Regions from separate parts of the Paenibacillus sp. FSL R5-0378 genome, predicted to be linked through region 1. Evidence: a T-box and tRNA genes for the amino acid it is inferred to sense, from the RefSeq annotation. Region 1 holds a T-box; the other holds one or more tRNA genes.
The links. The T-box of region 1 lies ahead of trpS (tryptophan--tRNA ligase). A T-box ahead of a tRNA ligase gene usually reads a tRNA of that ligase, here a tRNA-Trp.

Region 1 (14,690 bases):
ACAGAACCACCGACAGGAAATCGAATTTCGGTTTGGTCACACTCGTTACGTTCTTCAAGAAAAATACGCCGATTAACGTGGCGATGATCGCTACCGGCAGGATGATGTAGAACAGAACCCGCCAGGAGTGATGTTCAACGATGTACCCCGACAACGTCGGTCCGATAGCCGGAGCCAGGATCATGGCGATCCCCATCATGCCCATCGCAGAGCCCCGTTTTTCGATCGGGAAAATGTTCAGGAACACGACGGTCATCAGCGGCATCAGAATGCCTGCGCCAGCCGCCTGAATGACGCGGCCCGCCATAAGTATCCCAAAATTGGGTGATATCGCGCATATCAGCGTTCCCAGCGAAAACATCGTCATCGCCGAAATAAACAGCTGGCGGGTTGTAAACCGTGCGATCAAAAATGCCGATACTGGAATCAATACGCCGTTAACCAGCATGAAGCCGGTCGTAAGCCATTGGCCTGTCGTCGGCTGAATGCCCAAATCATCCATAATTTTGGGCAGGGCAATATTCATCAAGGTCTGATTCAAAAATGCCACGAATGCGCCGAGGAGCAGTGCGGCAATGATCGGCCCTTTCCGGATATGCTCCATTGATTGAGCTTGACTGCTATTCATAATTTCTTTCTCTCTCTCCCTTTTGGCTGAAAATCTGAATAATTTGCTGGTGTGTCGCTAGTAAATGGCTTCTGTCCTCCTGTTTGATCTGTAAAAGAGGCAGCAGGCAGCCCATGCTGACTTGCTCGGTCTGCTGTCTAAGTTCATCTCCCTTCTCAGTTATCCGCAGCGCGATCGACCGCCGGTCCGACTGGAGCCGTCTGCGTTCAACGAGCCCGGCCTTGACGAGCCGATGGACAACCCCGCTGGTGGCGCTGTTCCCCATAAGAATTAAATCTGCCAGCTCGGAGAGTCCGATGTCCGGATGCTCGCGGAGCGTGTGCAGGACAAGATATTGAATCCAGGTGGTCTCAAGAGCAGCGGCATGCTTCCAGAAGATTTGGTAAAACGTGAGATTGACCTGGCGAAAAGAGTACAACAGTTCGAGAATTTCTTCTTGAGGACCCAAAATCATTCTTCACCCTGTTTCTATTTCCATCTCTTAATATTTCGCATACGAATTATTTTAAAACCAACATGTTTACGTGTCAATAAAAACATAAGAATAAATTTACATATATTTTTGCATTTCATTTTCAAAAATATCCATGAAATTTACCGGAATCGCTTTCATTAGAAGAGCGGTACCCGGAGCGGCTGCAGACCAAAACTGGGCCCCCGAACCATTCCAGGCAGCCCAGCCCCTATTCAATGCTTTACTTCCTATAGGTATGATCATGCGTTTTAATATTTGTACGGCGAGCTACATAAAATTAAAGGACTGACACGACGTCGCCGGCATGGCCCGCCACCCGGAGCTTCCGCCATTCCTTGATGAGCCTTCCCTCTTCATCGATCAGGAACGTCGAACGGACGACACCCCAGAACTCGCGCCCGTACATTTTCTTCAGCTGCCATACGCCGTACAATTCGCTCACATGATGGTCCTTGTCGGACAGCAAAGGAAACGGCAGGCTGTATTTCTCGGCAAATTTGCCATGGGATTTAAGCTCGTCCGGGCTGATCCCGAGCACGACCGCGCCTTTCGCTTCAATCTGAGGAAGTGCGTCGCGGAAATCGCAGGCTTCCTGCGTGCACGCGGGCGTATTGTCCTTCGGGTAAAAATACAGCACCACCTTGCGTCCCCTAAAGCTGCTGAGGGTTATCTCCTCCCCTGTAGAAGCCGGAAGGGTAAAATCGGGAACCATGTCTCCAACTGCAAATTGTGTCATATGTATCACTTTCTCCTTTCAGAGGCCAAGCACTGCATCTATATAAATTGAACACTTTCGTTCATTTTATCTTGGTGAAATGCTTTCCAGAATGTAAAATTGATTGTATTGTCAAAAAAAATTATAATAAATGAATCCTTACTCTACAAATGTCTGAACATGTCGAAGACAAGCACTCTCCTTCAACAGGATAGCGAAAGGAAGAAAAGGAATGACTCCAAGGAAAAAAACAATATTATGGATTGTAGCCATTATCGTATTAGCCATCATCGGTTATGCGGTCTATTATTTCGCATCGATTTATAATGGCCTGCAGGGATTGCAGAAGTCCGCTGAAAACTCTCCTTTTAAATCGGTTACCCCCGTCGAAGTCAAAGTTCCCGATCCTCCCAAATGGGAAGGCACCGAACCGGTCAACATCCTGCTGATGGGCGTGGACGCCCGCGGCATCAAGGAAGGTGAGGTTCCCAGGTCTGACAGCATGATGGTCGCCTCCCTGGATCCCGTCAAGAAGCGCATCAATGTCTTTTCGATCCTCCGCGATACGTACACCGACATTCCCGAACACGGCCAAGACCGCATCAATACAGCGATTACCCATGGACCGAATACGGCAATGAAGGCGGTCGGCGATCTGCTTGGCATTCCTATCCAGTATTATGTCTATACGGACTTTCAAGGATTCATCAAGCTGGTGGACGCCGTCGGCGGCGTAGATTTTTACGTGGAGAAGGATATGTATTATCCGAGCAACGCAGACAACCATGAATACGATATCGACCTGAAAAAGGGCCAGCAGCATCTCGACGGCACAACGGCTCTGCAGTACGTCCGTTTCCGTCATGACGCAACATCGGACTTCACGCGGACGGAGCGGCAGCGGGCCTTCCTGAAGGCGGTCGCCCAAAAAATGCAGTCCACGACGTCCATCATGAAGCTGCCGAACATTTTGGAGCAGGTCAGCCCATATATAGATACGAACCTGTCCGTCAATGACATGTGGAAGCTGGCTACGGTCGGTTACCAGAGTCAAATGGCCGGCAGCGAGCAAATTCCGCCGATGAAGCTGCTGAAAGAGGAAAAGATCGGCAGTGCTTCCGTCCTGACCGTTTCCAGCGAAAGCAAGCTGAAGCAGTATATCCAGGACATTATGAACAAGCCGGAGACGGTGCCGGTATCCAGCGAAGGCAAAACAGGCACCCCAACCAATACCAATTCAACAACCTCCGGGGAGACCGGGGAGAACAGCAGTACGGGCAGCAGCAACTAGGCTGCCCGCCTGCTTTTTATTTGAGAAAGGAAGTTATCCGTCATGAATCGAACACGTTCTGAACAATTATATCAAGAAGCACTGCAGCACATCGTCGGCGGCGTCAACAGCCCCTCCCGCTCGTTTAAGGCGGTTGGCGGCGGGGCGCCCGTCTTTATGAAGCGGGCGAACGGAGCTTATTTCTGGGATGAGGACGACAACCGTTATATCGATTACCTCGCCGCTTACGGCCCGATCATTACCGGCCACGCCCACCCGCATATCACGGAAGCCATTACGCGTGCCGCTCAGAACGGCACCTTGTACGGAACGCCGACGCAGCTCGAAATCCAGCTCGCCCGGATGCTGAAGGAAGCGATCCCGTCGATGGACAAGGTCCGCTTCGTCAACTCCGGCACCGAGGCCGTCATGACGACGATCCGCGTCGCGCGTGCCTACACGAAGCGCAACAAGATCATCAAGTTCGCCGGATGCTATCACGGCCATTCGGATCTGGTGCTCGTGGCAGCCGGCTCGGGCCCTTCCACGCTCGGCATTCCGGACAGCGCCGGCATCCCGACGAGCATTGCGCACGAGGTCATTACCGTGCCTTATAATGACCTCGACGCCCTTCAGGCGGCGCTGGCCAAATGGGGTGACGACGTGGCGGCCGTCATGGTCGAGCCGATCGTCGGCAACTTCGGCATGGTTATGCCGAAGGAGGGCTTCCTCGAGGGCCTCTGCCGCATGGCCCATGACAACGGCTCCCTCGTCATCTATGACGAGGTGATCACCGCCTTCCGCTTCCACTACGGCAGCACGCAGACCTTTGCGGGCCTGCAGAACCATGACGCGATCCGGCCGGATCTGACCGCCCTCGGCAAAATCATCGGCGGCGGGCTGCCGATTGGAGCCTACGGCGGGTCCAAGGAAGTGATGGAGCAGGTCGCGCCGCTCGGCCCGGCCTACCAGGCCGGCACGATGGCGGGCAACCCGGCCTCCATCTCGGCGGGCATCGCCTGCCTTGAAGTGCTTCAAGGCGAGGGCGTCTATGAAGAGATGGACCGGCTCGCTGCGAAGCTCGCGGACGGACTGCAGGCATCGGCCGGCCGCTACGGCGTGCCGCTGACGATCAACCGTATCCGCGGCTCGCTGTCCACACATTTCTGCGACCATCCGGTGACCAACTACGACGAAGCGCAGGATACGGACGGCGAAGCTTTCGCCGCCTTCTTCCGCGCCATGCTAAACCGTAATATCAATCTCGCGCCGTCCAAATACGAGGCCTGGTTCCTGACCACGGCCCATACCGAAGCGGATATCGACGCGACGCTGGAAGCAGCAGAAGCCTCCTTCAAGGAGATCAGCAAGTAAAAGAGGATCCGGGGATTATTGGAATCCACCCCGATTATAACGGAAGACCCTGCCTGCGGCTGTTATGCCGTGGACAGGGTCTTTTTTTGTATTTATGATAAGTACCTCTAAGCTAACATCTGGCCACCATTCCGGCCGTCCGCTTCCTTACTGCTGAGGCTTGATCTCATCGAAAAATTTGGTTTGCACCAGTTTGGCCGCGTCGTCCAGCTGCTTCTTGGAGTCCGTGTCTTTCTTCGAGAACAGCTCCTGTACGACGTTGGACATTGCGCCATAGTAATCCTGGGTGCCGTACTGGGCTTCAGGCTTGCCGTCCAGCAGTCCAAACAGGTTCGGATCGTATTTGTACACGTTGTCGTACTTGTCGTAAATCGCGGCCACCTTTTTGCCGTACTCCGAATCGTCCTTGAAGTAGTTCAGCGGTGCCGGCACGAAATATTTATTGTTGGCCTTACGCTCCTGGATGTTACCTTCGAGCGCTTCCAGCCCTTTATCCGTAAAGTAGTCGAACGTGATGTAGCGGAACGCCATTTCCTGCTCATCCTTGGTGGCGTTCGGATTAATGACGAGATAGTTGCCGCCGAGAATACCGTAATGCTTGCCGCCTTTCTCGGCCGCCGGCATCGGATAAGCCAGCACGTTCTCCGGCTTCAGCCCGCCCTGGTTGAGCGCGGCGTCAATGACGTCATACGCGCCTGCGATGACCATCGCCGTCCGTCCCTGCTGGAACGCGTTCAGGGCATCGCTCCAGCCAAGAGCCCAATCCTTCGGAATGGCGTTCGCTTCCCATCTCAGCTTTTTATAGAAATCGAGCGCCTTCACGCCGGCATCCGAATTGAACACCGCCGTATACTTCCCGTTCTCCACCTTCTGAATTTCCCCGCCCGCTTCGAACAGGAAGTTCGTCCAGTTCCATCCGGCTTCATTGCCTTTCCCCATCGGTGCAATGCCGGAGATGCCCTTCTTCACATCAGCCGCGCCTTTGGCCGTGTTGTACATATCGTCCCACGTCCAGTCCAAGGGCGGCACCGGAACCTGCTTGGCGTCTAGCAGCGCTTTGTTGATCATGGTCGACGTGATATATCCGTTCTGGGTAACGCCGTAGACCTTGCCGTCCACCATGAACTGGTTTTGCAGCAGCGGATTCATTTCGTCCTTGTATTCCCACTTGTTGTACAGGTCCGAAATGTCCGCGACCCAGCCGCGTTCCACCAGCATCTGCGCTTCGGTCGCAAACGTGTTGTAGAACGTCGGGGCTTCGTTCGAAGCCATTTTGATGCCGATTTCGTTGACGCTGTACTGCCAGTCGTCCTTCACGATCGTCACGTTCGGGTACTTCTCGGTGAACCGTTTGATCTTGTCGTCTTCCTGCGCCCGCAGATCTTTTTGGTCCGGGAGCGGGTAGTGGATCTTGATCGTGATTTTCTTCTGGGTAATATCGTCCTCCGATTTCCCCGCATCCGTCGTCGCCGTCGTTCCCCCGGATCCGGATCCCTCGGACCCGGCGCCCTGATTGTCGCCGCCGGCCGTTTTGCCGCCGCCGCTGCAAGCCGCAAGCACCGAGGCCGACAGCAGGAGGCACATCAGCACCATGGAAAACTTACGCATTGAAACTCCCCTTTTCGTCAAATGGTATGGTTTACCCTCTCATCATAAGAGAGGATGGTTCATCAATCGATGTGTAATCGTATGCCCTTCATGTGCATGCCTACGATGTTGGCCGGTCAGCCTTTGACCGCCGACAAACTGACGCTCCGCATAATGAACCTCTGGAACACGAGGAACACGAAGATCGGCGGGATCATGACCATGAACAAAATCGTGAATTTGATATTGTTGTCCATGCTCCGCGCGTTGATAACGTATTTGTAGATCGCCGTGGCCAGCGTATACTTCTCCTCGCTGTGCATCACGAGCGACGGCCAGAACCAGTCGTTCCATGCCGTGGAAAAGATAAAGATGGCCAGCGTGGCGAAGATCGGCACGGACAAAGGAACGGCGATCCTGACGTAGCTTGTGAGCTCGGACGCTCCGTCGATACGGGCCGCTTCGAAGATCTCCGGATGAATGCCGTCGAAGAAATTTTTCATCAGCAGAAAATAGTAGGCGCTGGCTCCGGCCGGCAGCCAGAACGCCCAGTACGTATTGAGCAGGCCCAGCTCCTTCAAATTCACGAAGTTCGGAATGATATAGCTCGACGCCGGGATAAACAAGGTCATCAGGATGAAAAAGTAGATTCCCCTGCGGAACGGCACATTCAGCTTCGAGATGCTGAACGAGGCCAGGCCAAGCACCAGCACAGTCATCAGCAGATTGCCGACGAAGATCAAGATCGTATTCTTCAAAAACATCGGCAGGTTGATGTAGTCCCAGCCTTCCGAGAAATTGCCCCAATTCCACGTTTGCGGAAAGAAATGCGGCGGGAACGAGTTCACTTCCTGGTTCGTCTTCAGACCGTTAAACATCGTCATCAGAATCGGGTACAGCATCGTGACGATCATCACCGCGATGCCAAGCACCATGATGCCGTACACCACTTTGTTCAGCGGCTTCCTCAAATCGGAAGAAGAAAGGATTCCTCTGTCATGCTGGCTCATCTAGTAATCCTCCTTGTTCATCTTGAATTGAAGCAGTCCGAGTAGGCTGAGTACGATAAACATCAGCATGCCCAGCGCCGTCGCCGAGCCGTAATCCAGCTGGTTGAACGCGTACTTCACGATAAGCAGCGCATAAGTCAGCGTCGTGTTGTTCGGTCCCCCGTCCAGCAGGGCGAGCTGGGATTGGTAGGCTTGGGACGTCCCGATGATTTGCAGGATAAACATCAGCACGATCAGATTCCGTATGGAAGGGATCGTAATGTAGCGGATCCGGTTCCACACGCCGGCCCCATCGATCTCGGCGGCTTCATACCAGTCTCTCGGAATGCTGAGCACGCCGGCCAAATAGATCAGCATCGCCGATCCGAACTGCTGCCACGTCTCCATGAACACGATCGAGATCATGGACCAGCGCCCGTCGGAGATAAAGGACACCGGTTCCACACCGAAGCTGCTGAGCAGCCCGTTGATCGGACCGACCGGGTCATACATCCACCGCCACATGCCGTACAGTACCACGCCCGGCACGACAAACGGCAGGTAAGCGGCAATCCGGGCAAAGCCCTGAAAAAACCGCAGTTCCGAAATCGCGATCGATGCCACGATCGGCACCCAGAAGCCGATGATGACCGTTAAAAACATGTAATACAGCGTATTTTTAACGGCTGTCCACACATCGGGGTCGTGCAGCACCCTGGCGTAATTATCGAAACCGACAAAGGTGTTGCCTTTAACGAAATCAATCGTAAAGAAGCTGTACACCGCTCCTTTGATAATCGGCACCCACAAAAACAAAATGAAAATGACAATGGCCGGCAGGATGAACAGGTATCCCCAAAGATGCTTTTTCCACCTGCTCGTTCGTCTGCCCGCCGGCTCGCTCTTCGCTTCCGGCTTTAACATAGCTGTAGCGGGTTCCCCCATCTGTCTCCCTCTTTCCTCTAATGTTTCTTAAGGATCATTGTAGAAAATCGGGCTGCCCGCGCACATGTCTAGTTCTATGGAAATGATAGCTGTTCTTACTTCTTCATCTCGCTCGGGCTCACGCCGAAATACTTTTTGAATATTTTGCTGAAATGCTCCGGCGACTCGTACCCCACCCGCTCGGCGATTTCATAGCGGCGCAGGTCCGTGTTCTGAAGCAGGTGGCGGCTCTCCTCCATCCGCAGCTTGATGACGTACTCCCACAGGTTATGCCCGGTAATTTTCTTAAACAGGTAGCTCAAATAGTTCGGACTGACATGGTTCTTCTTCGCCACCTCATGAATGGTCAGCCCCTTCTGGTTGTAGTTCTCTTCGATATAGCGCCTCGTGCTCTCCACAATCCGGTTGCTCTGCGTCGACAGCTCTTCTGCAGACGGATCTTCAGCGTAGTTATGCCAATTGAAGTCCCCGTAATAAAAAACATGGTAGTCCGGGTAGTGCCGGCTCCACAGCATCGCTTTATCGGCCTGGCGGCCGAGTACGGAAAGAAAAGGAATGCCCTTCAGGATCTGGCTGATGGCGACTGTACATTCCAGCTTCAAATATTTGCGGATATGATGGTACACGCTGCGGCCGGCCATTTCGAGCTGGCTGAGCTTGTTCTCGCCGGTTTCGACATTCGCCGCCTCGCTCCACTGGATAATCGCATGGATGTCGTCATCCGGCGAGTAAAACAGAAGCGCATCCCATTCCTGATCGAGCAGCTCCTTCACAATATTGAGCGAGGCATACCGGAGAAGCCGCCGATCCCTGTCGGTATAGGGCGCACTGCCGGGGGAAAGGTCCAGCCTCATTTTCATGACGGCAAAATACGGACCCTTCAGCCCAAGCTCGCCATATTCACCGCCCGTCTCAAGATCCCTGGATTCATGGCCCGCTTCTTCGGACAGCAGCCGGTTCAGAAGCTCGTTCTTGCGGGGCTCGGGCTCCTCCATGCGAAAATCTTCTTGCGTGGCTGTCAAAAGCTCATTCACCTGCGGTATCCGTTTATCCATCTTGAGCAGCACGCTCCCGACGGAGTCCAGAAACTGCTCGCTGTTCAGCGGCTTCAGCAAATAGTCCTTGGCTCCGAGCCGGATCGCGCTTTGCGCGTACTGGAACGTTTCATGCGCTGAAATAATAATCGTCTGAACCCACGGCTTGATGATTTTCGCCTGGTGCATCAGCTCGATTCCGTTCATCTCGCCCATCTGAATGTCCGTGACGAGCAGGTCGACCTCCTCCATCCGGACGATATCGAGCGCCTCATGGCCGCTGCCCGCCGTGTAGACTTGACCGATGTCGAGGCCCGATGCGCTCAGCAGCCCGGCTAATCCCTTGCAGATGAGCGGCTCGTCGTCGACGACCAAAATATTGAACATGGATGCTCCCCCTTGTATGTAGCTTGTTTATCCCTTGTTTGTCATGAACTGCCTGCCGTTTCGGCGGGAAGCGTGATCGTGACCAGCGTCCCCCCGCCTGGGCGAACACTGTAGACAAGGCCGTACTCCTTGCCGTAATGAAGCTGTATCCGCTGATGGATGTTCCGGACCCCGTAACCGGCCGCAGGATCATCTGTTTCACTGCTTAAGTTCCGGTTGATGGCTTCGATGTCCACCGGTTTGTAGCCGTTATCGGAGATGCGGATGCGCAGAGTGCCCCTGGACGCCTCTGCTTCGATGCGGATTTCGCCGTCTTCGCCCATATTTTTAATGCCATGAATGATTCCGTTTTCGATCAAAGGCTGCAGCGTAATTTTCGGAATGCTGAACGGGTGCAGCGATTCCGCGACGTTGATGTCCACCTGGAACACATAATCGTATCGGTTCTGCTGCAGCTTGATATAAGCGGTCGCATGCTCCAGCTCCTCCCCGAGCGTAATCAGCTCCCTCCCGCGGCTCAGGCTGATTTTCATCAGTTTGGACAAGTCCTTGATCATCTCGGCCGACACGTGGTTGCCTTCCATCTTGCTTTTCCAGTAGATGCTCTCCAACGTGTTGTACAACAAATGAGGGTTGATCTGCTGGTATAACAGCGACAGCTGCGCTTCCTTTTGCTTTAAGTCCATGTCGTATTTATAATGAATCAGATCGTTCAGGCGCCGGGCCATTTCGTAAATGGTGGAGATCAGCACGCTGACCTCGTCGTTGCGCTTCCGGTGCGGCGTTTCGGGCACGGCATTCCCCGGCTCATAACGTCGGACGAAAGTGACCAGCTTCTGCAGCGGGGTCATCAAGGACCGCCAGAAATATAAAATGATGATCAGACCGGCGGCGAAATACGCGACCGAGATGATCTGGATGACATGCTTCATTTCGTCCTGCTGCTGCAAAAGCGCTTTGACCGGCACTTTGTACACCAGCTTCTGCTGGAGCACATAGTTATAATCCACAACATAGATAAAATCCTTTGTAATGACGTCCTTGACGCCCATGGGCGAATTCCCCGGCTCTACTTCGGGAGGAAGGCTGAGCACGCCCTCGGCATCCGGCTGGGTAGAGGTCAGAATGTGATTGTTCCAATCGGTAAAATACAGCTCGCCTTCCGGCAGCGACACGGTCTTCAGCGATTCGCCGATCCGCGCGTCGACGTTCGTTACCATCAGCACGCCGATCGTACCGCCCTGATCAATGTTGTTGATTGCGCGGACATAGCCGAGCGTCTTCTGGTCATACTGCCCCTTCGCTGGCGGGGATAAATGATCGGTGAGCCGCAAATAGCCGTTCCCTTTACGGGCTACCGCCTCATCAAACCATTCCGGCTTCTCGGCCTCGTTCGAAAAGAAATAAACCCCGGACTTTTTGGACTCCGGATAATAAGGGGCAAAAAAGTAATGGTTGCCGGGATCGTACACGTACAGCGAATAGTACAGCGGCTCGCGCTCATCGCTCTCCTGCGAGTACGAGCTCAGCATGCGCTCCAGCTTCTCGTAGGTTTTCACCCGCTGCAGCACCGTGTCCTTCCCCGTCGTGTCCAGCTGCTGGACCACCGAATTCTGAAATACCGTCGCCGTCACCTTGTTAACGGTTTCAATATCGCGGCTGATCAGTTTGAAATTTTGCTTGTTCAGCTCTATATAAGCATTGGTTACATGGCGTTTTAAAATCTGGCCCGCCCTGTTGTTGCCGTACCCGTTCAGAATAAACACGGGAATGACGAGAACCAGAAACAGCAGGATCATCTGCTGCCTGACGTTCATTCTCGCCAGCGGATTGCGGATCCCCCGCTTCATCAGTCATAACACCTCCGGCTTTCCTTCAATATACCAACAATAAAAATGGGGAAGTATGTGCGTTTCTACGACAATCATTCGCGATTGTAAGATATGCCCCAGTAGACAGGCCCATGGGCGATTAGTCCTAGTGTAATTTATTTTCGACGGCTTGCCAGTAAAATTTTACGGCAGCGTTATTGGCGGGCCGCGGCGGTGGAATAACGACGGGATGACAACGGAATAGCAAAAGGTTAACCACGGAATCGTGACCGAATAGCACCGGGATTGCAATGAGAGTGCAACGGGATGGGAGCGAAATAACGGCAGATGCCCTCTTTCCTTCCTCGAAAAAATGAGCTACAATAGTGCAAATCCATTTTCACGATGATGAAGAAGAGTACGCGCGAATTGCGGCCTTACAGAGAGCCGGCGGGTGGTGCAAGCCGGTGGGGGCGCGCGCGGAAGTGGGCTTCGGAGTGCCCCGTCTGAACAGGAACGCTTCCCAAAGAAGCGGACAGTAGGATGGGCGGCAGGTCCCCACCGTTAACCGGGGCAGGGTATCGAGGAAGGCATACGCAATTTTCTTTTCGTTTAGCGCCGGAATCCGTACCTGTTGAGCAGGGCTGCATCCCTAGAGGATGGCGGCCAATCAAGGTGGCACCGCGGGCTAGAGCCCCGTCCTTGGATAGATCTCCGTCTGGATATTTTTTAGCATGGAGATCCCAAGGGCGGGGCTTTTTTGGCGTTGATATAAGAACGTACGCCCTTCTGCCCGATCAACGAAAGCAAAACTGTATGACTGAAGGAGGTGATGGCCATGGATGACGGCTGGTGGTGGCGTCCCGGGAAGACCGGGCTACTAGACATGATCGCAAATGAAGTCCCGTATACAAAACAATTTCAATTCAGGAGGAATAACCATGACAATTTCAACAAACTCACAACCCAAGGACATTGTCCTCACCGGAGACCGGACGACCGGCAAGCTGCATCTGGGCCATTACGTCGGCAGCCTGAAGAACCGGGTGCAGCTTCAGCAGCAGTACGAAACCTATATCATGCTGGCGGATGTGCAGGCGCTGACCACCCATTTTCATACGCCGGAAATGCTGGCCGGAAGCGTGCGGCAGGTGGCGCTGGACTATTTGTCGGTAGGCATTGATCCCGACCAGGCGACGTTGTTCGTGCAGTCGATGATCCCCGAGATAGCCGAACTGACGGTGTTTTATTCGATGTTCGTGTCGGTCAGCTCGCTGCGCCACAACCCGACGATCAAGAGCGAAGCGGCCGAGCGCGGATACGAGGATCTGTATTACGGTTTCCTCGGCTACCCGGTCAGCCAGGCGGCGGACATCACCTTCTGCAAAGCCACCCTGGTTCCCGCGGGCGATGACCAGATTCCCCATATCGAACAGGCGCGCAAAATCGTCCGGCGCTTTAACGAGCTGTACGCCCCCGTCCTGGTGGAGCCGCAAATTATCGTGGGTGAGCGGCTGGATGGGCTCGACGGATCGAGTAAAATGAGCAAAAGCCTCGGCAACGCCATCTCCCTCGATTCCACCACGGATGAGGTCCGCAGCCGGATTCGCAAGGCCCCAACCGATCCGGCGCGCGTGCACAAAACCGATCCCGGCCATCCGGAGGTCTGCACGATTTACGGGTATCACCGGATTTTTCGCCCGGAGGACAGCGGCAATATTCATGACATGTGCACCCGGGGTACGCTCGGCTGTGCCGCCTGCAAAGCTAAAATCACCGGTGCGATCGAAGAGGTGCTGGAGCCGATCCGCGAACGCCGCGCCCGGTATGAACAGCGTCCCGGCGACATCGACGACATCCTGATGGCAGGTACCACCAAAGCCCGCGAGGCCGCGCGCCAAACGATGGGCGAAGTGCGGGAGGCTATGGGGATCAACTATTTTGCCCGGAGATAAAATAGCAATAAAAATGGGCTGCCCGGAACCATCCGGTTAGCCCATAGGAGAATATCCGTCCAAGGTGATACGGCAGAAGCCGTTTCTTGGGCGGTTTTTTTGATTGGTAATAGCGAAGCGGCACGCTTTAAAAGCTCTGGACCAGGAAGTCCCGAAATTCGCGCGCAGCTTGGGATAAATAGCGCTCCTTTTGCCATGCGATTTGGTAAGTACGCCGGCAGACCGGTTCCTCGATCCGCAGCACATGAAACGAAAATCCGATCCGATCTACCAGCGTCTCAGGGATAAAGGCGATGCCTACCCCCGCCCGGATAAAATGGCCAACGGCCGAATGCTCATCCACCTCGCACACAATATCCGGCGCAAACCCGGCCTGCCTGCAAAACTGATCCGTCATTTTCCGAAATGGATTGCTGCTCTGGATGCAAATAAAAGCCTCCCCCGCTGCCTCGCTTAACCGGATGCTGCTGCGGCCCGCAAACCGGTGTGACGAAGGCACCGCCAGCAAAATTTCTTCCGTCAAAAAGGAAATTCCCTCGATGCCCGGCTGCTCGATCGGTGGGAACGTGATGCACAGGTCCAGCTCCCCGCTCAACAGCTTATCCCGCTTCTCCTGCTCTCCCGCCTGGGAAATTTGCAGCCGGATTCCCGGATGCATCCCCAGAAAATCTCCGATCCGGTCGGAGAAGCATTTATGCGTGGTCGTCGCCAGATTCACCCTGCCCTTCTCCGCTCCCGCCAGATCTTCGAGTTCCCTTTTCCCGTCTTCCAGGGCGTTTAGCGCGGTCTCCACCCTGCGCAAATATGCCCGGCCAAAGGCGTTCAGCTGGATCTGCCGCCCCTTCCGGTCAAACAGCGGCACGCCCAGGTCCTCTTCCAGCCGTGAAATCGTCTTGCTGAGGGCAGGCTGGGCAATGCGCAGCTCCTCCGCCGCCCGGGTCATGTGCTCAAGTTCGGCAACTTTGCGAAAATATTGAAGCTGCAGCAGTTCCATCGAAATCCCTCCTTATATACCAAAGGTTATTAATAAATAGCATTATATATATTTTTTATTATTTATGATCGATTATAGAATAAATACAGGCCGAAGGCGAGAGAGGCTGCTCAAACTCACCGCAGGAGGCATGAAATCAAAGCTCTGGATATTACTATATTCAATGACCGAAAGGATGATCGATAGCATGACAGAACAACAGACAATGAAAGCGGCGGTGATCCGCGCGTTCGGTCCGCCGGACGTACTGCATACGGCGGATGTGCCGCTCCCCTTACCCGGCCCTGATGAAGTCCGGGTTCGCGTAAAAGCGGCCGGCGTTCAACCGTTCGACCTGGCCGTCCGGGAAAGGGGATGGGTCCCGACTGGTCTAAGCATCCGGTTTCCGCAAATTCTCGGCAATGACTTCGCCGGAACTATCGAGCAGGCTGGAGACCACGTAACGGACTTCGCGGCTGGCGATGACGTAATCGGCTGGGCTCTGCTGGCCAGCTACGCCGAATACGTCGTCGTTCCCGCCAGCCAA
Region 2 (14,690 bases), 5.6 Mb from region 1:
CCAGGGCCAGGTAGAACAGGCGGTTGCCCGGAATGCCGAACTGCTTCTCCAGCTTCACCGTCTGTTCGTTTAATTCACGGAATCCGTCGACGTTGTTGATATCGAGGGACTTATATTCAAAATGCTGCGCAAACGTCTTCCAATTGTCGTTGTCCTCCGCCTTGTAACGGCAAAATTCCTGAATCGACTGGAAGATGTCCTCACGGAACTCCTCCTGGGTACGCGGACGCCGCGCGACGCCGATGACCGCAAAATCCTCGGCTAATTTACCTTCACGGTACAAACTATAAATGGCAGGAAACAGTTTGCGTTTGGCCAAATCCCCGGTTGCCCCGAAAATAAAAAATACAGCACCAGGTGTTTTGAGTGCTTCAAGATTTTGATTTTCAGTCATGGCTCCTCATTCTTTCTATGTCGTATTTTGGTCTCTTCAAAATCCCGATTTTACACCATAATTTGGTGGCATAAAATGATTGATGTCATTTTAGCACATTCATCAGCATGATGCTATCCGTTTAACTTCGTGGTAAATCAAAAATTTCTTTCCGCGTGCCAGGCAGGTCTAATACTCAATCGTAATGACCGGAAGCCCGATCGTCACCCGGCTGCTGCCGGTCGATTGATCCTCATGAACCGCCACCTGCATGTTCAGAACCTTCCCTCCGCTTTGAATGCCGGACCGCAATGAAGGCACCTCGTAAGCGTTGCTGACCGTAGTCGCATCCTCGTAGGATTCCGCTTTTGTCGCCGCCATATTTCTGAAAATGCCATCCTCTACCGCTTTCATGGTCGAACCGGCAGTATGCTCCCCTTTAACCGTTCCCTGCAAAGAAGCATTCCATTCAGCATCGATGCCGTTTTCGTGCAATGCCTGTCCGTATTCCGACTGGAGTTCAGTCAAGGCGCTCAGCTGCTCATCACCAGCCGCCTCCAGTTGAATAATAATATAACTGCGATCCTCTGAAATCTCCTGCCAGTTAAACCGCACGTTAACGCCATTTTTCGTATCCACGACCCGGTACGTCAAATGACCGCCTTCCGTCAGCTGCTGTACTCCCGGCAGATTCAGCGATTGGGACAGCCCCTCAGCCGCCTCGTACGCATCTTGATTTCCGTTGGCTTCCCAGTCTCCCTGCCACTTCACAACCAGACGCTGCGGCACGTCTACCACTTCATTTCCCAGCTTCAAGAGGGTGCGCAATTCTTCCGGATCCTGATGGGACGGCGCCGACGTCTGATTCGCGCTGTACCACAAATACCCCATCCATACCAAAGCCGCTATGCATACCGCCAAACCTAAACCTGCCCATCTCCGGACTGCCATCATCCCTCATACATCCCTTCACCAGGAAATCTATCAATCTACTAAAAGGATGTCCGTTTCCGGGGCGATTATACCTAAAGCCGAACGATAGGCGAAATTGGGTGAATGACCATAGCCGCGTCCATAGGCCATGAATACACTGGTTAATAAAAATGATAAGGGAGGTTCGCACACTTCCATGATCCCTATTTACCCATTAACAGAGGAAAATATTCGGCAGCACTGCGGCAAAATGGTCGCTGCCTGTATGTATGACGGCAGAGTATATACCGGAAAGCTGACCGAGTGCAAAGACGGCCATATTATTCTGAACGGGCCGGAAGGCACCCAGCTGCACGGCGCCAAAGTAAAGGGCGGCCATAAAAAACGCGCAAAGGGGCCTGTAGCCAAAGCTCCGCAAAAAGCCAACGTCCGCGCCTTCTATCCTTATTATCCGTATGGCTATGGATTCGGCTTTGGAGCTGGCCTGGCGCTGAGTCTGGCCACCCTCGGGCTGCTGTTTTTGATTTAGCGGTCTTCAAAACTTACACATTATGATCTAAAAAAGCCCCTGGAAGCTATCCGCTCCTCAGGGGCTTTTCATCTGCTATGGACTGATTTGCTTTGGATTCAACCTAACTATTCCGCCAGACCGTTTTTGTAAGCGTAGATCGCCGCCTGCGTGCGGTCGTCTACGCCCAGTTTCGCCAGGATGTTCGTCACATGGAACTTGACCGTTTTGATTCCAATGATGAGGTCATCGGCGATTTCCTGGTTGGACTTGCCCTGCGCCAATAGGCGGAGCACATCCATTTCGCGGTCGGTCAGCTCCTTGTGCGCCGGGGCCTCCACCTCCGGATGGCGGAACCGGTTCATCATCTTGGAGGCGACCTGCGATTCCAAGACCGATTGGCCGCGCGCCGCGGCGCGGATGGCGTCGGCGATTTCGCTTGCGCGCGACGTCTTCAGCAGGTAGCTGAATGCGCCAGCCTCGATAACCGGGTACATTTTCTCGTCGTCCAAATAGCTTGTCAGCACGATCACCTTGCAGTCCGGGTACAGCTTCAGCAGCTGCCGCGTCGCCTCAATCCCGTCCATGCCCTCCATCACCAGGTCCATCAGGACGACGTCGGGTTTGTATTCCCGGGCAAGGCGGATGCCTTCCTCCCCGCTGCCTGCCTCGCCGACGACTTCGATGCCGTCCTCAGTCCCCAGCACGGCCGCCAGACCGATCCGCACCATCTCGTGGTCATCGACGAGCAGCACTTTAATCATGGGTGTTTCCATTTCCAAGATCCTCACTCCCTGCTTTGTCTTCAGATACAATCGGCACGGTAATTTCGATACGTGTTCCCTTGCCGGGCGCCGTAATAATTTGGATCGATCCGCCGATTTCGTTGACGCGTTCCTGCATATTGGAAAGGCCGTAAGAAGCCTGTTTTGTCTCGTTTAGTTCAAAGCCCTGGCCGTCGTCACGCAGCATGACCCAGACCATGTCTTTCTTTTGGTGAATCCGGATTTCCATCTTATCCGCTTTGGCATGCCGGAGCGTGTTAGACATCGCCTCTTGGATGATGCGGAACAGATGGTTTTCGATTCCTTTTACCAGGTGGATGCCTTTGTCCATCTCAAACACGATTTCCATCGGAACCTTCACTTTGAGCTCTTTGATCAGCTCGCCGAGGCCTTGCTCCAGCGGCTTGCCTTCCAGATAGACCGGCCGGAGATGCAGCAGCAGCGCTCTCATTTCTGATTGGGCCACGGCGGCCATTTCTTCGATGAGCGCCACCTGGCGCTGGGCCTTGTCAAAATCCTTCTCAAGCGTCCTCCCCACGGCCGTCGCCGTCATCGATATCGCAAACAGCTGCTGGGATACCGCATCATGCAGCTCCCGCGCCAGCCGCTGGCGCTCCTCTACGATCGCGGATATCCGCGCCTGCTCGGCCAGCTGGGCATTATTCGTGGATAAGCGCTGAAGGGAGTTGACCTGCTCCTCCCACTTTTTGCTGATGCGTCCAAGCTGCTCGCCAAGGCGCCCGACCTCGTCGCTGCCAAGCTCCGGTACGGAGCGGGCGACGTTCCCTTTTTCCCAGGAGAGCAGCGTTTCCCGCAGCCGTTCCAGCTTCAATTTTACCCGATAGCTCTGATAGAACCCGAAGATAGCTCCCAGACCGATCGGAACCAGGATCAGCGTAGCACCGGCCTGCAGCGTTTTTTGCCAAGAATCAAACGGGGCCAAATAACCATATGTATAAAGTACGTAAAAAATGATCAGGAGCATAACAAAAGAAAGAAGGGCCCCCTCGCCCATGCTCCGGGAGACCATATTAGCCGGTTTTCTGGTTTTCATCAGGGAACCCTCCTCCTATGACAGATCAATATCAACATCTCCTACCAGGTAGGAAATATGGAATTTAACTTTGTATTCGCTGGTCTCATAATTAGGGGATTTCCAGTTCAAACGGTTCATCAAGCCGTTATCCCGGTGCCCTCTGAAATCGATCGCCCCGAACAGGACGAACACTTCAAGCTCCACCCCGTAATACTCCGGAATTTTAATGTCCGTATCCCCCATGATGCCTTGAAACATCATCACCGTACGGTGTTCCTCGGGGATCGCAAGCGACAAATCCAGATCGGCTTCGTTGATGACATGCCAGACGCTTTGGCTTCTCATAGCCCAAGGGACCTGGTCCCAATTGTAATGACCCGAAAAACCCTGCTTCTGCAGGTACCCATCCCGGTTTTGTACCTTCCTTGCCTTTACAAAAAACCATCCCAGGGAGATCAGCGCAATCCCCAGCACGATCAGCAAATGATCAATCAGCAGCAGGATGGCTCCGACCGCAACGAGACGGTAGCCCCTCTTCACTTTTCCGCCGCGAATCGTATAAATTCCCATAAGAATGAATAAGAGGGCGACGATGGTAAAAAAGCCGACCCACCTGCCGAAGAGCATGAGGAGGCCGATCCCGATGAGAATCAGCGCAATGAAGCGATTTCTTTTTTCCATGCCGCACCTCCTTATGATGTCTTGGTTTATCGGAAAAGTAAGACCGGAAAAGCCATAGGGTTGTGACGGGCACACTCCTTATGGCTTCACCGGGATCCAGGAAGATGTGAATGAGGTCTCGCGCCCTTATTCCATTCTTCCTAGCATATCATATTGTCCGCAGAATTGAATACTTATTCTTTATTCGATTTGGAAGGAGCGGCAGCCGGCGGGTTCAGCTTGCTTTTCAGCGCGCTGAGCTGTTCTTCCACCTTCAGCTGCTTCTCCGCATCGACCGGGCTGGTGAAAGCGGATGTTGTTTCCGGACGGTAAGGGGCACGCATCACATCGGCTTCAGCTTCCATTTGCATGATCTTTTCTTCCATGCGGTGGAATCCAAGGGACGCGCTGCCGCTTTCGATCGTATGCAGGCTGCTGATTTGAGACATTTGCTTTTTGGCTTTCGCCATTTGCGCACGGGCTACGAGCTCATTGCGCTTGTTGCGCATTTTGTAGAACTCGTCTTTCATGTCATGGAGTTGCTGTACCAGTTCTTTAGCTTGTGCCTCGGATTGAGCGTGCAGTTCTTGGTACTCGGACAGTTTTTGGTCAAAATAAATCTTTTCCTCGAGCAGCTTGCGCGCTACTTCTTCCTGGCCGTTACGAAGTGCCAGTTCAGCTTGTGCCTCACGTTGGCCGGCCATCTTCACGGCTTCTTCCACGCGCTGCTTCATGCGGCGTTCATTGGCCATTTGCTTCGCTACTGTAACTTCCGCGTCATGGATTTCTGCCTCCATATCGCGCAGATACTGGTTCAGCATAATTACCGGATCTTCAACTTTATCCAATACCTCGTTCACCGATGCTTTCGTCATATCCTTAATTCTTTTAAATACTCCCATGTTTTACACTTCTCCCTTCTCGTACTTAGATAATTTTTTTTTCAATTCCTCAAGCTCTTTCTTCATGGCTTTCTTCTCGATATCTTCCATCATGGCGTCCAGGTCGGATGCGGACGAGCTGTATCCGCCCGGTCTGCCTCCGCCGTAAGGCGAACCGTTGTATTTGGCTCTAGGGTCAAAAGATTGGGCACCATAAGCGTCGTTGCCTTGCTGACCGTTGCCGTAGTAGCTGCCGGACCCCATACTATTGCCGTAGTATCCGCCCCCAGCTGCCCCCGGTCCCGGTCCATATGGATTAAAAGGTGTCGTAGGTTCTTTAGGGATGACCAAAGCCGCGATAAAGTAGATGAACAGCGTGGTCCCGCCGGTAAATGGGATACTGATCAAAAACAGGATCCGCAGCAGCGTGGAATCGATGCCAAAGGTATCGGACAGACCGCCGCACAAACCGGTGACCATTTTATCGCGGGTCGATCGGTATAGCTTGCTCATGACGTTACTCCTTTCCGCTGTTGTTCAGCTTTTCCTTCAGGCGGGCCAGCTCCCTTTCCAGCACGCTGGATACCGTTCCGCTGGCTTGCTCGAACAGTTCCTGACCGCCGCGGCGCAGATCGCGCAGACTGCGTGCTTCAAATTCCCAATCGGAAATGCGGTCTTCCAGACGGTTGAACATCTTGGGAACATCCTGTCCGCCAAAACCTTCCATGCGCTGATTCATCCGCTGCTGAAGTCTGAGGGTTTCCATCCGTGCCGCGTAGTATTGACGTTTGCTGTACACGGTTTGGTACTCCAATTTCAGGTCGTTCAGTTGATTTTCCAGCTCGGTGAGCGACTGGCGGGTTGTATCCAGCAGTCCTCCGTATTGCTCGAGCTTTTCTTCATAGATGATTTTTTCCTGCAGTGCGAGCTTGGCTAGATGATCCTCGCCGGCCTTCAGAGCCAGCAGCGCCTGCTCCTCACGCTTTTCCTTCATGTTGGATGCCTGATCCACTTGCTGCTTCAGCTGTCTCACGTGAGCGGAGTACTGCTGAACGAGCTTCTCGGCTTCCATAATATCGTCACGCGTTGATGCCAAAAACTGATCGATCAACCGTACCGGGTCCTGACTTTGTTCCAAACGTTCATTTAATGTCGCTACGGTGATATCCCGTACCCTGCGAAATACGCTCATCTGTTTTTGCTCCCTCCTTATAAGCTGTGATCGCCTATTCGTTTGATTGTATTTATTGAAGGTAATTCTTTGTTACCGTTACATCCACTTCGACGACTTCTTACCTTTCAGCAGCATAATCCCGAACACTACCAGGGCAATTCCCAGCAGCGGTCCGATGATCCAGGACAGCTTCGCCAGAAGTCCCATGACACCGAATGCGAGGATAATCGTACCGATGACCACCTTACCTCTGCGAATTCCATAATAGCCGAGCACGATCATCAGGATCGGGAAGATCAATCCGATCAGCCTGCCGAATAATGGAGCGAATACTCCCAGGAGCATCAGTGCCCCGATTGCGATCAATACGATCGCCCAACCAGAAGTTTTATTTGTTCTCATGCATTGTCACCGCCTTTCGTTTGTATCAACCTTATGACTCTATTTTAGGTTCAATCCGGGTTTTCCAAAACGGACCCAAGACGGTTTTTAATCCTAGACCTAAGTCGGGGGAAGGCTCGGACCTTAGACGAAGCAAGCTTTTTCTGCATGTAACGCGGCAGCCACATCCTCCACTGGCAGCTCCAATTGCCCGTTTATAGGGCATGATCAACACGCTCTGGAACTTCAATGAGCAGTTTACTTATACAATGCTTGGGATAGGGAGTCGTTGGAGGCTCTGAGCAAGGGATTTAGCACTTAGCTAAAGAAACATAGAGCCTGTTTAACCCGGTTAAAGCTGGCTGGAATGGTTTATCAGCTTTAAACAAGGATGGGGAAAACGTTCAAAGGGAGTAATGGTAGAACGAACGGATTGATCAGAGGATCTTTAAATACCATACAGTCATACAAATAAACGCAATACGAATTATAATGGCCGTCTTTCAGCGGGATGTCATCAGGTGGCTGATTGGAAGGAGAAGTGCAAGTGTACAGCAGGATGAGGGATTAACGAACGACGAACGATGGCTCGGTGTACAATGTTAGTCTATACAAGAAAAAGCCTTGGATATTTTCCAAGGCTTTTCTCTATGATGCCGGTGAAGGGACTCGAACCCCCACGGTTTCCCTCACGATTTTGAGTCGCGCGCGTCTGCCAATTCCGCCACACCGGCATATTCAGTTAAAAAAAATGGCGCGCCCTAAGAGATTCGAACTCCTGACCTTTTGATTCGTAGTCAAACGCTCTATCCAGCTGAGCTAAGGGCGCATATGAAGTTAATGGAGGCGCCACCCAGATTCGAACTGGGGATAAAGCTTTTGCAGAGCTGTGCCTTACCACTTGGCTATGGCGCCGAAATCAAATGGAGCGGACGACGGGAATCGAACCCGCGACCCTCGCCTTGGCAAGGCGATGCTCTACCGCTGAGCCACGTCCGCTTAAACTGGCTGGGGATATAGGATTCGAACCTATGCATGACGGAGTCAAAGTCCGTTGCCTTACCGCTTGGCTAATCCCCAACAAGATTGTCATTATAAGTTATGGGGCGATCGATGGGACTTGAACCCACGAATGCCGGAGCCACAATCCGGTGCGTTAACCCCTTCGCCACGACCGCCATAATAAAAGATATGAAGCTGTATTTCGAATGGCAGGGGCAGCAGGAATTGAACCCACACTAACGGTTTTGGAGACCGCTGTTCTACCTTTAAACTATGCCCCTATAATAAAACTGGTGGAGGCTGATGGATTCGAACCACCGAACTCGTACGAGAACAGATTTACAGTCTGCTGCGTTTGGCCACTTCGCTAAGCCTCCATATGGTGCCGGCGAGAGGACTTGAACCCCCAACCTACTGATTACAAGTCAGTTGCTCTACCAATTGAGCTACACCGGCTTTTATGCTTATTATTAAATTCATGGTGGCTCGGGACGGAATCGAACCGCCGACACGAGGATTTTCAGTCCTCTGCTCTACCGACTGAGCTACCGAGCCTAATTTTGTTTCTATCAAGAGTATTATTGCAACAAACTAAACTCTCAAGAAAATAAATGGCGGAACCGACGGGATTCGAACCCGCGATCTCCTGCGTGACAGGCAGGCATGTTAGGCCTCTACACCACGGTTCCACGGCCAATTATGTATCTCCATAAATAAGGAGATAAATTGCGGGGGCAGGATTTGAACCTGCGACCTTCGGGTTATGAGCCCGACGAGCTACCGGACTGCTCCACCCCGCGTCATTAAAAAATATTTATTTTCTTTAAAGTATACATGGTGGAGGCTGAGGGGATCGAACCCCCGACCCTCTGCTTGTAAGGCAGATGCTCTCCCAGCTGAGCTAAGCCTCCATAAGAAACACTTTTAATATCTTAGCAGATAAACCACTAAAAAGGCAAGCATTTTTTCTTTTGGATTCTCATCCCTGAAGCTAATAATTAAAGTGGTGACCCGTATGGGATTCGAACCCATGTTACCTCCGTGAAAGGGAGGTGTCTTAACCCCTTGACCAACGGGCCAAACTATAATGGCGGAGAGAGAGGGATTCGAACCCTCGAGACGCTTTTGGCGCCTACACGATTTCCAATCGTGCTCCTTCGGCCAACTCGGACACCTCTCCATAATGGCTCCCCGAACAGGACTCGAACCTGTGACAACTCGATTAACAGTCGAGTGCTCTACCAACTGAGCTATCAGGGAACAATATTTAATTCAAGTGTTTGATCACCTGAAAACTAGATACGAAACGAATCTACATTTTATATTTTTTGGATAAGCCCTCGACCGATTAGTATTGGTCAGCTCCATGCATTGCTGCACTTCCACCTCCAACCTATCTACCTCGTCGTCTACAAGGGGTCTTACATACTGGGAAATCTCATCTTGAGGGGGGCTTCACGCTTAGATGCTTTCAGCGCTTATCCCGTCCGTACGTAGCTACCCAGCCATGCTCCTGGCGGAACAACTGGTGCACCAGCGGTACGTCCATCCCGGTCCTCTCGTACTAAGGACAGCTCCTCTCAAATTTCCTACGCCCACGACAGATAGGGACCGAACTGTCTCACGACGTTCTGAACCCAGCTCGCGTACCGCTTTAATGGGCGAACAGCCCAACCCTTGGGACCTACTTCAGCCCCAGGATGCGATGAGCCGACATCGAGGTGCCAAACCTCCCCGTCGATGTGGACTCTTGGGGGAGATAAGCCTGTTATCCCCAGGGTAGCTTTTATCCGTTGAGCGATGGCCCTTCCATGCGGTACCACCGGATCACTAAGCCCGACTTTCGTCCCTGCTCGACTTGTAGGTCTCGCAGTCAAGCTCCCTTCTGCCTTTGCACTCTTCGAATGATTTCCAACCATTCTGAGGGAACCTTGGGGCGCCTCCGTTACTCTTTAGGAGGCGACCGCCCCAGTCAAACTGCCCACCTGACACTGTCCCCATACCGGATCACGGTACCAGGTTAGAACCTAGATACGATCAGGGTGGTATCCCAACGGCGCCTCCACCCAAGCTGGCGCTCAGGTTTCAAAGGCTCCCACCTATCCTGTACAGATCGTACCCAAATCCAATATCAAGCTGCAGTAAAGCTCCATGGGGTCTTTCCGTCTTGTCGCGGGTAACCTGCATCTTCACAGGTATTAAAATTTCACCGGATCTCTCGTTGAGACAGCGCCCAAGTCGTTACGCCATTCGTGCGGGTCAGAATTTACCTGACAAGGAATTTCGCTACCTTAGGACCGTTATAGTTACGGCCGCCGTTTACTGGGGCTTCGGTTCACAGCTTCGGGGTAAACCCCTAACCGCTCCCCTTAACCTTCCAGCACCGGGCAGGCGTCAGCCCGTATACTTCGCCTTGCGGCTTCGCACAGACCTGTGTTTTTGCTAAACAGTCGCTTGGGCCTTTTCACTGCGGCCCCCTCGTGCTATTCACACTACCGGGGCACCCCTTCTCCCGAAGTTACGGGGTCATTTTGCCGAGTTCCTTAACGAGAGTTCTTCCGCGCGCCTTAGAATTCTCTTCTCGCCTACCTGTGTCGGTTTGCGGTACGGGCACCTTCACCTGGTTAGAGGCTTTTCTTGGCAGTGTGAGATCATGACCTTCGGTACTGTAATTTTCCCTCCCCGTCACAGCCCAGCCTTAAAGTGTGCGGATTTGCCTACACACCAGCCTCACTGCTTGGACGAGCATCCATCAGCTCGCGTCACTACCCTCCTGCGTCACCCCATCACTCATAACGGTTTACGGTGGTACAGGAATTTCAACCTGTTGTCCTTCGATTACGCCTGTCGGCCTCACCTTAGGTCCCGACTTACCCTGAGCGGACGAGCCTTCCTCAGGAAACCTTGGGCTTTCGGCGGATCAGATTCTCACTGATCTTTTCGTTACTCATACCGGCATTCTCACTTGTATACGCTCCAGCACTCCTTACGGTATACCTTCAACGCTGTATACAACGCTCCCCTACCCCTGATGCATACGCATCAAGCCATAGCTTCGGTGGTGTGTTTAGCCCCGTTACATTTTCGGCGCAGAGTCACTCGACCAGTGAGCTATTACGCACTCTTTCAATGGTGGCTGCTTCTAAGCCAACATCCTGGTTGTCTGTGCAACTCCACATCCTTTCCCACTTAACACACACTTGGGGACCTTAGCTGATGGTCTGGGCTGTTTCCCTTTTGACAATGGATCTTAGCACTCACTGTCTGACTCCCGGTTACAAGTCAATGGCATTCGGAGTTTGACTGAGCTTGGTAACCCTTGCGGGCCCCGCACCCAATCAGTGCTCTACCTCCACGACTCTATTCACCGAGGCTAGCCCTAAAGCTATTTCGGGGAGAACCAGCTATCTCCGAGTTCGATTGGAATTTCTCCGCTACCCCCACCTCATCCCCGAATTTTTCAACATTCGTGGGTTCGGGCCTCCAGTGCGTGTTACCGCACCTTCACCCTGGACAGGGGTAGATCACACGGTTTCGGGTCTACGTCCACGTACTTAATCGCCCTATTCAGACTCGCTTTCGCTGCGGCTCCGGCTTCTCACCTTAACCTTGCACGGGAACGTAACTCGCCGGTTCATTCTACAAAAGGCACGCCATCACCCATAAACAGGGCTCTGACTTCTTGTAAGCACACGGTTTCAGGTTCTATTTCACTCCCCTTCCGGGGTGCTTTTCACCTTTCCCTCACGGTACTGTTTCACTATCGGTCGCTAGGGAGTATTTAGCCTTAGCAGATGGTCCTGCCAGATTCATACGGGGTTTCACGTGCCCCGCACTACTCGGGATCCGTCTCGGAGGGAACTGACTTTCGGCTACAGGGCTTTTACCTTCTATGCCGGGCCTTTCCAGACCTCTTCGCCTAACCAATTCCTTTGTAACTCCATGTGAGACGTCCCACAACCCCGGCCAGCAAGCTGACCGGTTTAGGCTGTTCCGCGTTCGCTCGCCGCTACTGACGGAATCACTCTTGTTTTCTCTTCCTCAGGGTACTTAGATGTTTCAGTTCCCCTGGTATGCCTCAATCTGTCCTATGTATTCAGACAGAAGTGACTGACTATTACATCAGCCGGGTTTCCCCATTCGGACATCCCCGGATCAAAGCTTGCTTACAGCTCCCCGAGGCAGTATCGTTGTTCGCCACGTCCTTCATCGGCTCCTAGCGCCTAGGCATCCTCCGTGTGCTCTTAGTAGCTTAACCATGCTACTTTTAAGACTTAACTTGTTGTGACACAAGTTCAGCTAAAAGGATATTTCTAAAACGCAGATTCGTTTCGTTATCTAGTTTTCAAGGATCAAATCATCCAGTCTCGCGACCGGACTTATATCATACCAAATCCCGAATCGCTTGGCTACAAGCAAGTTCTGGAAATCGTATGCGAGAGTTTGAACTCTCAAAACTGACCAACGAGTGAGTAACTAGCCGACCGGCTAGATTTAGTATTTGAATGCTTCCATCGCAGGAAGCGATTCTCCATAGAAAGGAGGTGATCCAGCCGCACCTTCCGATACGGCTACCTTGTTACGACTTCACCCCAATCATCTACCCCACCTTCGGCGGCTGGCTCCTTGCGGTTACCTCACCGACTTCGGGTGTTGTAAACTCTCGTGGTGTGACGGGCGGTGTGTACAAGACCCGGGAACGTATTCACCGCGGCATGCTGATCCGCGATTACTAGCAATTCCGACTTCATGCAGGCGAGTTGCAGCCTGCAATCCGAACTGAGACCAGCTTTGATAGGATTGGCTCCACCTCGCGGCTTCGCTTCCCGTTGTACTGGCCATTGTAGTACGTGTGTAGCCCAGGTCATAAGGGGCATGATGATTTGACGTCATCCCCGCCTTCCTCCGGTTTGTCACCGGCAGTCATTCTAGAGTGCCCACCCGAAGTGCTGGCAACTAAAATCAAGGGTTGCGCTCGTTGCGGGACTTAACCCAACATCTCACGACACGAGCTGACGACAACCATGCACCACCTGTCTCCTCTGTCCCGAAGGAAAGGTCTATCTCTAGACCGGTCAGAGGGATGTCAAGACCTGGTAAGGTTCTTCGCGTTGCTTCGAATTAAACCACATACTCCACTGCTTGTGCGGGTCCCCGTCAATTCCTTTGAGTTTCAGTCTTGCGACCGTACTCCCCAGGCGGAATGCTTAATGTGTTAACTTCGGCACCAAGGGTATCGAAACCCCTAACACCTAGCATTCATCGTTTACGGCGTGGACTACCAGGGTATCTAATCCTGTTTGCTCCCCACGCTTTCGCGCCTCAGCGTCAGTTACAGCCCAGAGAGTCGCCTTCGCCACTGGTGTTCCTCCACATATCTACGCATTTCACCGCTACACGTGGAATTCCACTCTCCTCTTCTGCACTCAAGTCACCCAGTTTCCAGTGCGAACCAAGGTTGAGCCTTGGCCTTAAACACCAGACTTAAATGACCGCCTGCGCGCGCTTTACGCCCAATAATTCCGGACAACGCTTGCCCCCTACGTATTACCGCGGCTGCTGGCACGTAGTTAGCCGGGGCTTTCTTCTCAGGTACCGTCACTCCGATAGCAGTTACTCTATCGGACGTTCTTCCCTGGCAACAGAGCTTTACGATCCGAAAACCTTCATCACTCACGCGGCGTTGCTCCGTCAGGCTTTCGCCCATTGCGGAAGATTCCCTACTGCTGCCTCCCGTAGGAGTCTGGGCCGTGTCTCAGTCCCAGTGTGGCCGTTCACCCTCTCAGGTCGGCTACGCATCGTCGCCTTGGTGAGCCGTTACCTCACCAACTAGCTAATGCGCCGCAGGCCCATCCGCAAGTGACAGATTGCTCCGTCTTTCATCATCCCCTCAGGAGAGGAAATGAGATATCCGGTATTAGCTCACGTTTCCGTGGGTTATCCCGGTCTTGCAGGCAGGTTGCCTACGTGTTACTCACCCGTCCGCCGCTAACCATCAGGAGAGCAAGCTCTCCATCAAGTCCGCTCGACTTGCATGTATTAGGCACGCCGCCAGCGTTCGTCCTGAGCCAGGATCAAACTCTCCAAGAAAGTTTGTGACTCATTTTGAATCTGACGAGATTGATTTAATCTCAATCGCTCCGGTCATAAGACCGTCGCGTTTATACTCACTCGTTGTTCAGTTTTCAAAGATCAAACTTCGTTTCGTTGTCATCGCTGTGTTTCAGCGGCGACTTTTATAATATATCATATTGCCCATCTTTTCGTCAAGTATTTTTTTAATTTCTTTTAAAATCTTGTCGAATTATCAGGTTTCAAGGAAACCGTCATTGAATGGGGCGAGATATAATTTAACACATAAACAATAATGGAGTCAACCACTTTTTGAAATCCGCATGTCTCTTCAAATTTCCCCAATCTTCCCCGAACTATACCCTTAGAGAAGTATTAAACGGATATACACGGTGAATCTGCATTTCCCAAACACTACACAGCTACACGCGATTGTTCACAGTACCTCTTTACCTTTGGAAAACAAAAAAAGAGGGACCCTCCCCTCTCTTCCGAACCTACATATATACAATTGCAAATACAGTCATTCGGCGGAATAGCGAATCCCCTGATTCCCGTAAGTCGCCCCTTCGCTCCAGACCGCCGTTTCACGTACCAGCGACCGGTTGACCAGCGTCCGCAGTACCAGCGGCAGCTTGTTGCTGATCATATCGAGCTCGGGATGATGAGCCAGCTCTTCCACACTCCAGGGCTTCGGCCGGCTTCTCAAAATGTTCAGCAGCAGCACCGTGCACTCGGCCATCTTGGACATGACTGAAAACTCACAGGCAAGCATGACCAGCTCGACGCGCTGAGCGAGCGTTTCCGTACTCTGGGTTAGTTCTTCATACAGTTTATGAATGGCCGTGTTAAGTCCCCGCACCTGCTCCCATACGGCTTTCTCCG

Region 2: it encodes a tRNA-Trp, which carries the amino acid that the T-box ahead of trpS (tryptophan--tRNA ligase) is inferred to sense. The anticodon was not compared.

Annotation. Positions count from the first base shown of each region.
Region 1 is NZ_JBBPAY010000001.1:7,255,881-7,270,570, forward strand. Features, by position in the region: gene MKY74_RS33465 (DHA2 family efflux MFS transporter permease subunit) at 1-628, opposite strand, end outside; gene MKY74_RS33470 (MarR family winged helix-turn-helix transcriptional regulator) at 621-1,076, opposite strand; gene bcp (thioredoxin-dependent thiol peroxidase) at 1,381-1,839, opposite strand; gene MKY74_RS33480 (LCP family protein) at 2,051-3,109, shown strand; gene MKY74_RS33485 (glutamate-1-semialdehyde 2,1-aminomutase) at 3,152-4,462, shown strand; gene MKY74_RS33490 (ABC transporter substrate-binding protein) at 4,610-6,070, opposite strand; gene MKY74_RS33495 (carbohydrate ABC transporter permease) at 6,187-7,059, opposite strand; gene MKY74_RS33500 (carbohydrate ABC transporter permease) at 7,060-7,962, opposite strand; gene MKY74_RS33505 (response regulator) at 8,079-9,404, opposite strand; gene MKY74_RS33510 (sensor histidine kinase) at 9,446-11,254, opposite strand; T-box leader at 11,612-11,922, shown strand; gene trpS (tryptophan--tRNA ligase) at 12,157-13,170, shown strand; gene MKY74_RS33520 (LysR family transcriptional regulator) at 13,298-14,164, opposite strand; partial or broken gene MKY74_RS33525 (NADP-dependent oxidoreductase) at 14,370-14,690, shown strand, end outside.
Region 2 is NZ_JBBPAY010000001.1:1,644,795-1,659,484, reverse strand. Features, by position in the region: gene zwf (glucose-6-phosphate dehydrogenase) at 1-394, opposite strand, end outside; gene MKY74_RS07545 (YwmB family TATA-box binding protein) at 563-1,327, opposite strand; gene MKY74_RS07540 (hypothetical protein) at 1,503-1,835, shown strand; gene MKY74_RS07535 (response regulator transcription factor) at 1,943-2,590, opposite strand; gene MKY74_RS07530 (sensor histidine kinase) at 2,571-3,653, opposite strand; gene liaF (cell wall-active antibiotics response protein LiaF) at 3,669-4,316, opposite strand; gene MKY74_RS07520 (PspA/IM30 family protein) at 4,490-5,197, opposite strand; gene MKY74_RS07515 (PspC domain-containing protein) at 5,201-5,689, opposite strand; gene MKY74_RS07510 (PspA/IM30 family protein) at 5,694-6,368, opposite strand; gene MKY74_RS07505 (LiaF transmembrane domain-containing protein) at 6,447-6,752, opposite strand; tRNA gene MKY74_RS07500 (tRNA-Leu) at 7,386-7,465, opposite strand; tRNA gene MKY74_RS07495 (tRNA-Arg) at 7,484-7,560, opposite strand; tRNA gene MKY74_RS07490 (tRNA-Cys) at 7,573-7,646, opposite strand; tRNA gene MKY74_RS07485 (tRNA-Gly) at 7,656-7,730, opposite strand; tRNA gene MKY74_RS07480 (tRNA-Gln) at 7,737-7,811, opposite strand; tRNA gene MKY74_RS07475 (tRNA-His) at 7,834-7,909, opposite strand; tRNA gene MKY74_RS07470 (tRNA-Trp) at 7,941-8,014, opposite strand; tRNA gene MKY74_RS07465 (tRNA-Tyr) at 8,025-8,110, opposite strand; tRNA gene MKY74_RS07460 (tRNA-Thr) at 8,114-8,189, opposite strand; tRNA gene MKY74_RS07455 (tRNA-Phe) at 8,213-8,288, opposite strand; tRNA gene MKY74_RS07450 (tRNA-Asp) at 8,346-8,422, opposite strand; tRNA gene MKY74_RS07445 (tRNA-Met) at 8,460-8,533, opposite strand; tRNA gene MKY74_RS07440 (tRNA-Val) at 8,569-8,644, opposite strand; tRNA gene MKY74_RS07435 (tRNA-Glu) at 8,738-8,812, opposite strand; tRNA gene MKY74_RS07430 (tRNA-Ser) at 8,822-8,913, opposite strand; tRNA gene MKY74_RS07425 (tRNA-Asn) at 8,918-8,993, opposite strand; rRNA gene MKY74_RS07420 (23S ribosomal RNA) at 9,062-11,991, opposite strand; rRNA gene MKY74_RS07415 (16S ribosomal RNA) at 12,271-13,823, opposite strand; gene MKY74_RS07410 (nucleotidyltransferase-like protein) at 14,329-14,690, opposite strand, start outside.